3 regions of the Geodermatophilus sp. SYSU D00708 genome follow, and region 3 is predicted to be linked to each of the others. Evidence: riboswitches for the same ligand, from Rfam matches in the RefSeq annotation. Region 3 holds a riboswitch; each other region holds the start of a gene.
What was found. Region 3 has a riboswitch for cyclic di-AMP ahead of ACI79D_RS08180 (aggregation-promoting factor C-terminal-like domain-containing protein). Riboswitches for the same ligand answer to the same signal wherever they lie in the genome.

Region 1 (3,261 bases), on a different contig from region 3:
GAGGTGAAGCCCTGCAGCGGGGTGCGGAACTGACCGGACCAGTCGACGACGTCCTCGTCCCACAGCCGGCGCAGCAGCGCGTAGTTCTCCACCGCCAGCGGGATGCCGTTGCGGATGTCCTGCCCGAACCACGGGTAGACCGGGCCGGTGTTGCCGCGGCCCATCATGAGGTCGACGCGGCCGTCGGCGAGGTGCTGCAGCATCGCGTAGTCCTCGGCGATCTTCACCGGGTCGTTGGTGGTGATCAGCGTGGTCGCCGTCGACAGCTGCAGGGTGCTCGTCCGCGCGGCGACGTGCGCCAGCGTCGTGGTGGGGGAGGACGAGAAGAACGGCGGGTTGTGGTGCTCGCCGAGGGCGAACACGTCGAGCCCGACCTCCTCGGCCTTCTGCGCGATCCGGAGGACCGCCTTGATCCGCTCACCCTCGGTGGGCGTGCGCCCGGTCGTGGGGTCGGTCGTGATGTCGCTGACCGAGAAGATCCCGAACTGCATCTCGTGCTCCAGGTGATTGAGAGCGCAACTACTGCTGGGTGCAACAGTGCCACGGCCTGGCTATTCCGCCGCGGGCAACACCCGCGCGCGAGGTACCTCACGCAACGGATGTGACCGCTGGGATTGTCACGGGACGGTAACGGCCCCTACGGTGGCTGACGTCCGGTCGGTCGAGTCTCCCATCCCGGGAGCCTGGCTGGACGCCGCCGAGTCGTGTCCGCACCGCTGCGGGCGCGAGCCGGGGACCCACCGCAGTACTGGGGTGAGTCCTGCCCGCCGAGCCTCGCTCGGAGGACAGGTAGGGCACCTTCCCGCCCGAACCCGTCAGCTAACTCGGTAGGCGGCCACGGAAGGAACGGAGAGCACTCGCTTGCCTCACCCACGGGCCCTCGAGGCCCGCAGGGTCACCCGGCCGCGCGCCCCTCGCGCTTCCTCCTCGGCCCGCTGACCCCGCCAGCCCGCGACCGCCGGCGCCCGCGCGTCCCTCGCTGACCGCGCCCGGCACCCCCACCGACCACAGCACCGGGCTGTCCTCGCTCAGGCGAGGACCGGTCCCGCGCGCGCCCTCACGCCCCCGGAGCACCACACCCGATGTCCCGCCGCACGTCGCACGACCTCCGCCCGGCCGACGCCGACACCGTCCGCACCGAGCCGGCCACCCTGGAGCTCGCCGCCGCCGAGCCCGCCACCGCCGAACTCCCCGCCGAGCTCGCCACCGAGCCCACCGCCCGCCGCCGGCTGCGGCTGCCGACCCGGGGTCGCCGTCCGGCGATCCTGCTGGCCACCGCCGCTGCCGGTGCCGTCGCGGTCAGCGTGCTGACCACCGGTCAGCCGGCCGCCGAGGCCGACGCCGCGACGGTGAGCGCGTCCACGAGCGTCGCCGAGCAGCTGGGCCTCACCGGCTCCTCCGCCGCGGCGCCGTCGGACGACCTCGCCCCGCTCGAGGAGCTCACCGCGTCGCGCAGCGAGCGCGAGGCCGCCCAGGCGAGCGCCGCCCAGGCGCAGGCCGCGGCGGACCAGGCCGAGCTCGACCGCCAGGCCGCCGAGAAGGCCGCCGCCGAGAAGGCCGCCGCCGAGAAGGCTGCGGCCGAGCAGGCCGCCCGCGAGGCCGCCGAGCGCCAGGCGGCTGAGCAGGCCGCGCAGGCCGCACAGGCCGCCGCCCCCGCCCCCGCCCGCGCCGCGGCCGCCCCGGCCGGCGGCGGGTCGTTCAAGGACTACGCGATGAGCAAGGTCGGCAGCGCCGACCAGTTCTCCTGCCTCGAGAAGCTGTGGGGCAAGGAGAGCGGCTGGAACCCCAACGCGCAGAACCCCTCCAGCACCGCCTACGGCATCCCGCAGTTCCTCGACTCGACCTGGGCCGGCACCGGGATCGCCAAGACCTCCGACGGCTACCGCCAGATCGACGCCGGGCTGATCTACATCGACAAGCGCTACGGCTCGCCGTGCGGCGCCTGGGCGCACTCGCAGTCCACCGGCTGGTACTGAGCCGGCACCCCGTCCCGGGTCCGGGACGGGCAACAGCAGGAGCGTCGTCCGCGACGCGCACCGAGAGCCGCACGCCTCCCAGGGGGAGGGGTGCGGCTCTCGGCGTCCGGGGGCTGGGGCACCCTGGTGTCCGGCTCCCGTCGGCGACGGGACGGTCGCGAGCGAGACACCGTCGGTGGGTCCACCGACGCCGACACCAGGGAGACGCAGCGTGGGCCGGCGTTCCGTCGAGCAGGCTCCCGGGCCCGGGGACGCCGCCCGGCCACCCGGGCGGGCGCCTCGTGAGCTGCCGGCCGCGTGGGACCGGCCGATCTCGACCGGCAACCTGCTGGCCGACTGCGAGCGGTGGTGCCGCGACCACCTGCCCCGCCGGGAGCCGCGATCGCCGGACGCGACGCGGGTGGTGGACTCCCAGGCGTGAGACTCGTCCCGTCCCGGTTCGTCCGCGCCCACACCCAGGTCCGGCGACCGACCTGCGTCCCGGAGGTCCGGCTGCACGTGGCCGACGACGTCGTCGCCCTGTGGGAGGCGATGGAGGCCGACGGCGGCGCCGGTGAGGCCCCGCCGTTCTGGGCCGCGGCCTGGCCGGGCGGGCAGGCCCTGGCACGGTTCGTGCTCGACCGGCCGGCAGTGGTGGCCGGGCGTGCGGTGCTCGACCTGGGCTCGGGCAGCGGGCTGGTCGCCATCGCCGCCCGGCTGGCCGGCGCCCGCTCGGTGCTGGCCAGCGACGTCGACCCGTTCAGCCGGACGGCGATCGGCGTCAACGCCGGGCTCAACGGCGTCCCGGGGGTCAGCGTGACCGGCGACGTGCTCGGCCGCGACCTCCGCGGCATCGACGTCGTCCTGGCCGGGGACGTCTGCTACGACCGCGGTATGACCGAGCGGGTGCTGCCCTTCCTCGACCGCGCCCGCGCCCGCGGGGTCGAGGTCCACGTGGGCGACCCGGGCCGGCCGTACCTGCCGCACGACCGGCTGGTCGCCGAGGCGGTGTACGAGATCCCCGAGACGGAGGGCCCCGGTCTGCGGCGGACGACGGTCTGGCGCCTGCCGTGACCCCGCGTCGCGGATAGGGTCGCCCGCGTGACCGCCGAGACCGCCGCCGAGCACGTCGACGTCCTGATCGTGGGGGCGGGCCTCTCCGGCATCGGCGCCGCGTGCCACCTGCAGCGCGAGTGCGCCGACCGCAGCTACGCCGTCCTCGAGGCGCGGGAGGGCGTCGGCGGGACGTGGGACCTGTTCCGCTACCCCGGCGTCCGGTCGGACTCCGACATGTTCACCCTCGGCT
Region 2 (3,261 bases), on a different contig from region 3:
TGGTCGACCGCATCGAGTGGCTGCTCTCCGAGGAGGGGGACGCCGAGCAGGTGGTCGTGGCCGCGCACAGCCAGGGGAGCCTGATCGGCCTGGCCGCGCTGCGCTCGATCGCTCCGGAGCTCTACCCGAGGGTCGGCTTGGTGACCTTCGGCTCCCAGTTGCGCATGCAGTTCTGCCGCGCGTTCCCCGCGCACGTCGGCCCGGACGTGCTCCGCTGGCTGAGCGACACCTGGGGGGAGCGGTGGGTGAGCCTGTTCCGCGAGACCGACCCGGTCGCCGGGCCGGTCCGGAGCTGGGAGCGGACGCCGGAGCCCGGACCGCTGCGGTCACGTCGGCTCTGGGACGAGGGGCCGGAGGACGACTGGCGCGATCCCCGCACCCTGCGCCGGGTCTGCGGCGGCGAGTGGCGCCTGCTCGACCCGGTGGCCTCGGACCCGACCAACCAGTCCGCGCCGGAGCCGCCGCTGTACGCACACAGCCGCTACTGGGCCGACCCGGACTGGCCGCTGGCGGTCGGCGTCGCCCGGGGCGTGGCCGCGGCTCGACCTCCGCTGCCGGTGCGCGGCGCCGGCCAGGTCACGGGGGGCCGGCCCGGCCCCCCGTGACCTGCGCGCGGACGGCGGGCTCAGACGACCAGCGACTGGCCCACGCGGATCAGGTCGGGGTCGGCCACCCGATCGCGGTTCTGCGCGTACAGCTCGCGCCAGCCCATGCCGTGCTGGGCGGCGATGGTGCCGAGCGTGTCCCCGGCCCGGACGACGTAGCTCCCGGACGCCGCCCGGTCGGCACGCGACGCCCGCTCCGGTGCCGCCGCCTGCGCCGGCGCGGCCGCCTGCGCCGGCGCGGCCGCCTGCGCCGGCGCGGCCGCCTGCGCCGACGAGCCGCCGGTCAGGTACCGGCCGCAGTTCGGCCAGGCGCCGATGCCCTGCCCGTCGAGGGTGCGCTCGGCGACCACGATCTGCTGCGCCTTGCTGGCCAGGTGGGCGTTGGACGCGAACTCCCGGCCCCCGTAGGCGGCCCAGGTGCTCGCGCTGAACTGCAGCCCGCCGTAGTAGCCGTTGCCGGTGTTGATGTGCCAGTTCCCGCTGGACTCGCACTGCGCGACGCCGTCCCAGTTGTGCTCCGCGGCCGAGGCGGATCCGGGGAGGGCGAGGGCGGAGACGGCGGCCGCGCCGGCGAGGACGACGGCGCCGCGGCGCAGGGCGCGAGAGGGCGTGCGGGATCGGTCGTGCTGAGGCATGGAGGTCCTCCGATCGACCGCCGGCGGGGTTAGCTGTCGGGTTCGGGCGATCGGTGCCCGGCCGCGGAACGCGGCTTCACCCCCAGGCGCGTGCAGCGCCGTAGGTGGGTCCCCCACCCCCGTCCACGGTTGGTGCAGAGTCGGACGCCGTCGGACGGGGTTGGGCGGGACGGCGCCGTGCCCGGCCGGACAGCCGGAGCACCCGCGGGACGCTAGGAGCGGACGTCCCGGTCCGCGCGCGGGCACCGGCGTGCCGCCCCGGCGTGGCGCGACAGGCCGGGCCGGGGGCGGCGCACCGCCCCCGGCCGACGACTCTCCGTCGTGAGTCCGGTGACGTCGTTGAAGGCCCCTCTGCAGGGTCCCGCCACGAGCCTGGTGACGCGCCGGAGCGGCCACCCTCCATGGCCCCTCTGCAGGGTCCCGCCCCGAGCTTGCGAGTGGCGGGGGGCAGAGGGGTCCTTCGTCAGTCTCGGACGAGGAGCGCGACCGGCAGCCGCTCCAGCGCCGCGCCGACGGGCAGCCCGGCCGCGTCCGAGACGTGCCGGCCGCCGGTGAGCAGGTCCCGCCAGGCGCCGTTCGGCAGCTGCAGCGCGGTGTCGCCCCAGCCGCCGGCCGCGGCCAGGCCGGCGGGGAGCCGGGTCGCGACGGTCACCACGCCGTCCTGCTCCCCGGACCCCCGGTCGAAGGCGACGACGTGCCCGGCGGCGGACCCGGTGGCCTCGACCGGCTCGTACCCGGCGAACCACTCCGGGTGCTCGCGGCGGGCGCGCAGCGTCCGGGAGACCACGAGCAGCTTCGCCGCGCCCTCGTCGTCCACCGGCGGCACCCAGCCCTCGTCGAGCCGGGCCAGCAGCCGGCGGCGCAGGTCGTAGTCGACCGGACGGCGGTTGTCCGGGTCGACCAGGGAGAGGTCCCACAGCTCGGTGCCCTGGTAGACGTCCGGGACGCCGGGCATGGTCAGCTGCAGGAGCTTCTGCGACAGCGAGTTCGACCGGCCGAGCGGCGCGATGCGGGCGACCACCTCCTCGATCTCGGCCTGCGTCGCCCGGTCGTCGTACGCGGCGTCGACCAGCGCGTGCAGCTGCGCCTCGAACTCCTCGTCCGGATCGGTCCAGGTCGTCGACGTCCCGGCCTCGCGCGCCGCCTTCTCCGCGTAGGCGTGCGCCCGCTCCCTGGACAGCGGCCACGCGCCGACCAGGTTCTGCCACACCAGGTGCGCCATCGGCCGGTCGGCGAGCGGGTGCAGGTCGAGCAGCCGGCGCACCAGCCGCGCCCACTCGGTGGGCAGCTCGGCGAGCACCGCCAGCCGCGCCCGCACGTCCTCGCTGCGCTTGGTGTCGTGCGTCGACAGGGTCGTCATCGACGCCGGCTTGCGCTCCAGCCGCCGCCGCTGCGCCTCGTGGAACTCCGCGACCGTGCTGCCGAAGCGGGCCGGGTCGCCGCCCACCTCGTTGAGCGCGACGAATCGGGCCCAGCGGTAGTAGGCGCTGTCCTCCACGCCCTTGGCCATGACCGGGCCGCTGGTCTGCTCGAAGCGGGTGGCCGCCTCGGTGCCGGCCTGCGCCAGCACCGGGTACAGCGCGTCGACCGCACCGGCCAGGTCGGGACGGCGCTCCCGGACCGCGGTCACCGTCGCGGCCAGGTGCTCCCGGCCGTCGGGCAGGTAGGTGCGGTAGACCGGGAAGCTCGCCAGCAGCTCGGCGAGGGCCTCGGTCTGCTGCTCCCGCGAGATGCCGGGCAGCTCGCCGATCACCCGCACCAGGCGGGCCACCTCCGAGCCGAGCATCCCGTCGGTGACCTCGCGCTTGCAGCCGTGCACCAGCTCGCCGTAGTCGACCGCCCGGCCGGACAGCTCGGTGTCCAGCGCGGTGAGCGCCGCCTCGCCGGCCGGGTCCACCAGCACGTCGTCGACCTCGGCGAGCGCGTCGTAGCCCGTCGTCCCCGCGGTCGCCCAGCTCTCCGGCAGGTCCTCGCCGGGCTCGAGGATCTTCTCGACCACCGTCCACCGGTTGCCGGACGCC
Region 3 (3,261 bases):
CGTCGGCCACGAGCGTGCTGATCGCGCACGTCGGCGCGCAGACGTCGTCCATCCGGCTCGGCGCCGGCGGCGTCATGCTGCCCAACCACGCGCCGCTGACCATCGCCGAGCAGTTCGGCACCCTCGACGCGATGTACCCGGGCCGGATCGACCTGGGCCTGGGTCGGGCTCCGGGCTCGGACCAGAACACGATGTACGCCCTGCGCCGGGACCCGCGCTCGGCCGACCGCTTCCCGCAGGACGTCCTCGAGCTGCAGGCCTACCTGGCCGGCGAGTCGCGGGTGCCCGGGGTCGACGCGATCCCCGGCAAGGGCTCGCGCGTGCCGCTCTACGTCCTGGGCTCGTCGATGTTCGGGGCGACGCTGGCCGCCGCGCTCGGCCTGCCCTACGCGTTCGCGTCACACTTCGCCCCGGCGATGCTCCAGCCCGCGGTCGAGGCCTACCGGCGCGAGTTCAAGCCGTCCGAGCAGCTCGCCGAGCCGTACGTGGTCGCCGGCGTGAACGTCGTCGCGGCCGACACCCGCGCGGCGGCCGAGGAGGCCTACGCCGCCGTCCGCCGGACGCTGGCCGTCGGGCTGTTCGGCCGCGGTCGCTCGCTGTCGGACGACGAGACGCAGCTGCTGCTCGACGGCGGCGCGGGCCTGCACGTCGACACGATGCTCACCCACACCGCCGTCGGGACCCCGGACGAGGTGCGTGAGTACCTCCAGGGCTTCGCGAAGCACGCCGACGCCGACGAGCTGATCGTGGCGCACCAGTTCCCCGGCACGGAGGGCCGGCTGCGCTCGGTCGAGCTGACCGCCGAGGCGATGGCCACCGCCTGAGACCGGCCCGAGGGCCCTCTGCGCGCGCAGAGGGCCCTCGGCGTTCCCGGGCTCAGTACCACCCGCGGGCCCGGTGGTGGCTCCACGCCCCGCAGGGGCTGCCGTACCGCTTCCCGATGTAGATCAGCCCCGCCTTGATCTGCCGGTAGGGGTCAGAGGTCTTGCGGATGCCGGTCATGGCCCAGGTCGAGTCGAGGAACTGCGGGATGCCGTAGGCGGTGCTCGTCGGGTTCTGCGCGTTGGGGTTCCACCCGCTCTCCCGCTCCCACAGCTGGTCGAGGCAGCCGAACTGGGTCCGGTTGCCCCCGACCTGGCCCAGGGCGTGGTTCTTGTAGGCCTGCTTCTGCGAGGCCCCGATCGAGGCCAGGGAGTGGTCCCCCTCCGCCCGGGCGACCGAACCCCCGGTGGGGGCGAGGGCGAGGGCCAGGCTCAGACCGGCTGCGGCGGCGAGCCGGTGCAGGGAGCGGGGGCGCTGGTTGTGCTGGTTGTGCATGTGTGTTCCTCGTGCTGTGCGGTCGCCCGGCACCGACGGCGCCGGGGCGATGGTGCGGGACCGGCCGGGGCCGTCGGCGTGTCGTCAGCTGGGCGCGCGGCACCGGCCGGACACGGGCGCCCGGCGAGGAGCCGTCGGCCGACGGTGCGTGCCGTGCGGCTGGTCCTGGGATGGACAGGCGGGAGCGCGACGGTCCCGGACCTGTGGGCGCGCGGGGGCTCCGGGCCCCAGGGCGCGGTGGTTCTCCGTTTCTCCCCGGGCCGCCTACCGGGTCAGCTGACGGGTTCGGGCTGGGAGTGCCCTACCCGCTCCCGGTGCACCCGGGAGCGGGACTCACCCCGGGTGGTGCGGGTGGGTCCCCGGCTCGCGCCCACCACGGTGGGTGCGACTCGGCGGCGTCCGGCGCGGGCTCCCCGGGCTCGGGAGACGTCGAGGGCCGGACACGGTCACCGTACGAACGCGACGTACATCGCGCCACTCGACGGCCGCCGATCTTCAGTTGCGACATGGCCGTTGCGGCGGGACGCGCGTCACTGTGAGCACCGTGACGGTCGCGGCCCGGAATGGCGGCTCCGGTCCGGGCGTCGAACTCCTCGTGGACCTGTTCTCCCCTGTGACCCTGGGCGACCTCGAGCTCGCCAACCGCGTCGTGATGGCCCCGCTCACCCGCATGCGCTCCGGCGCGTCCGGCGTCCCGGGCGACCTCGTCGTCGAGCACTACCGGCAGCGCGCCGGCGTCGGCCTGATCATCACCGAGGGCACCTACCCGAACCACGAGTCGCAGGCGTTCGTCGGCCAGCCCGGCATCGTCACCGACGAGCAGGTCGAGGGCTGGCGCCGCGTCGCCGAGGCGGTGCACGCCCGCGGCGGCACGATCGTGATGCAGGTGATGCACGGCGGCCGGGTCACCCACCCCGACGTCAACGGCGGCCGCCGCGTGGTCGCGCCCAGCGCCGTCGCCATCAACGGCGAGGGGCACACGGAGAAGGGCAAGCAGCCGTACCCGGTGCCGCACGCGCTGACCGTCGCCGAGGCCCGGGCGACCGTGCAGGACTTCGTCACCGCCGCCCGCCGCGCGATCGAGGCCGGCCTGGACGGCGTGGAGATCCACGGCGCCAACGGCTACCTGCTGCACGAGTTCCTCTCCCCGACGTCCAACCTGCGGACCGACGAGTACGGCGGCTCCCCGGAGAACCGGGCGCGCTTCGTCGTCCAAGTGGTGACGGCGGTGGCCGCGGCGATCGGCGCCGGCCGCGTCGGCCTGCGGATCTCGCCCGAGCACGGCATCCAGGACGCCCTGGAGACCGACCGGGACGACGTCCTCGCCACCTATGGCGCGCTGCTCGACCAGCTCGCCCCGCTGGGTCTCGCCTACCTGTCGGTGCTGCACCGCGAGCCGGCCGGCGACCTGGTGCAGGAGCTGCGCCGGCGCTTCGGCGGCCCGCTGATCGCCAACAGCGGGTTCGGCACGGTCACCACGCGCGAGGAGGCGGTGGCGCTCATCGAGGCCGCGCACGCCGATGCCGTCGCCGTGGGCCGCCCGGTCATCGCCAACCCCGACCTGGTGGAGCGGTGGGCCGGCGAGCACCCGGAGAACGAGATCCGGGCGCACCTGTTCTACGCGTCCGGCGCCGAGGGCTACACCGACTACCCGACCCTCACCGACCGCCGGGCCAGCTGACGTCCTGTGCACTCAGCGTGGTCTCGCGCAGTCCGAGACCACGCTGGGTGCACACGGCGCTCGCCGGCCGGGTACGGGAGCCGTGTGGACCTCGAGGACGTCGTGCCGGCAGCCGACCACGTCACCCGCCAGGCGCAGTGGATCGACGCCCCACCGGCGGCGGTATGGGACGAGCTGCACCGGGTGCGGATGTCCCGGCTGCCCGTGACGGCGGTGCTCAGCGCCGCCCGTTTCCTGCCGGTCGTGCTCGCCGGTCGCGGGCT

Region 1: it holds a riboswitch for cyclic di-AMP, as region 3 does, so the genes downstream of both, ACI79D_RS05840 (aggregation-promoting factor C-terminal-like domain-containing protein) here and ACI79D_RS08180 (aggregation-promoting factor C-terminal-like domain-containing protein) in region 3, are expected to answer to the same signal.
Region 2: it holds a riboswitch for cyclic di-AMP, as region 3 does, so the genes downstream of both, ACI79D_RS05085 (transglycosylase family protein) here and ACI79D_RS08180 (aggregation-promoting factor C-terminal-like domain-containing protein) in region 3, are expected to answer to the same signal.

The regions. Positions count from the first base shown of each region.
Region 1 covers NZ_JBJGYS010000004.1:182,633-185,893, forward strand. The annotation lists gene ACI79D_RS05835 (LLM class flavin-dependent oxidoreductase) at 1-491, opposite strand, end outside; cyclic di-AMP (ydaO/yuaA leader) riboswitch at 686-849, shown strand; gene ACI79D_RS05840 (aggregation-promoting factor C-terminal-like domain-containing protein) at 1,083-1,976, shown strand; gene ACI79D_RS05845 (hypothetical protein) at 2,188-2,397, shown strand; gene ACI79D_RS05850 (class I SAM-dependent methyltransferase) at 2,394-3,029, shown strand; gene ACI79D_RS05855 (flavin-containing monooxygenase) at 3,057-3,261, shown strand, end outside.
Region 2 covers NZ_JBJGYS010000004.1:11,324-14,584, forward strand. The annotation lists gene ACI79D_RS05080 (hypothetical protein) at 1-605, shown strand, start outside; gene ACI79D_RS05085 (transglycosylase family protein) at 626-1,240, opposite strand; cyclic di-AMP (ydaO/yuaA leader) riboswitch at 1,243-1,385, opposite strand; gene treY (malto-oligosyltrehalose synthase) at 1,704-3,261, opposite strand, start outside.
Region 3 covers NZ_JBJGYS010000007.1:30,730-33,990, reverse strand. The annotation lists gene ACI79D_RS08185 (LLM class flavin-dependent oxidoreductase) at 1-824, shown strand, start outside; gene ACI79D_RS08180 (aggregation-promoting factor C-terminal-like domain-containing protein) at 877-1,317, opposite strand; cyclic di-AMP (ydaO/yuaA leader) riboswitch at 1,564-1,722, opposite strand; gene ACI79D_RS08175 (alkene reductase) at 1,862-2,998, shown strand; gene ACI79D_RS08170 (hypothetical protein) at 3,083-3,261, shown strand, end outside.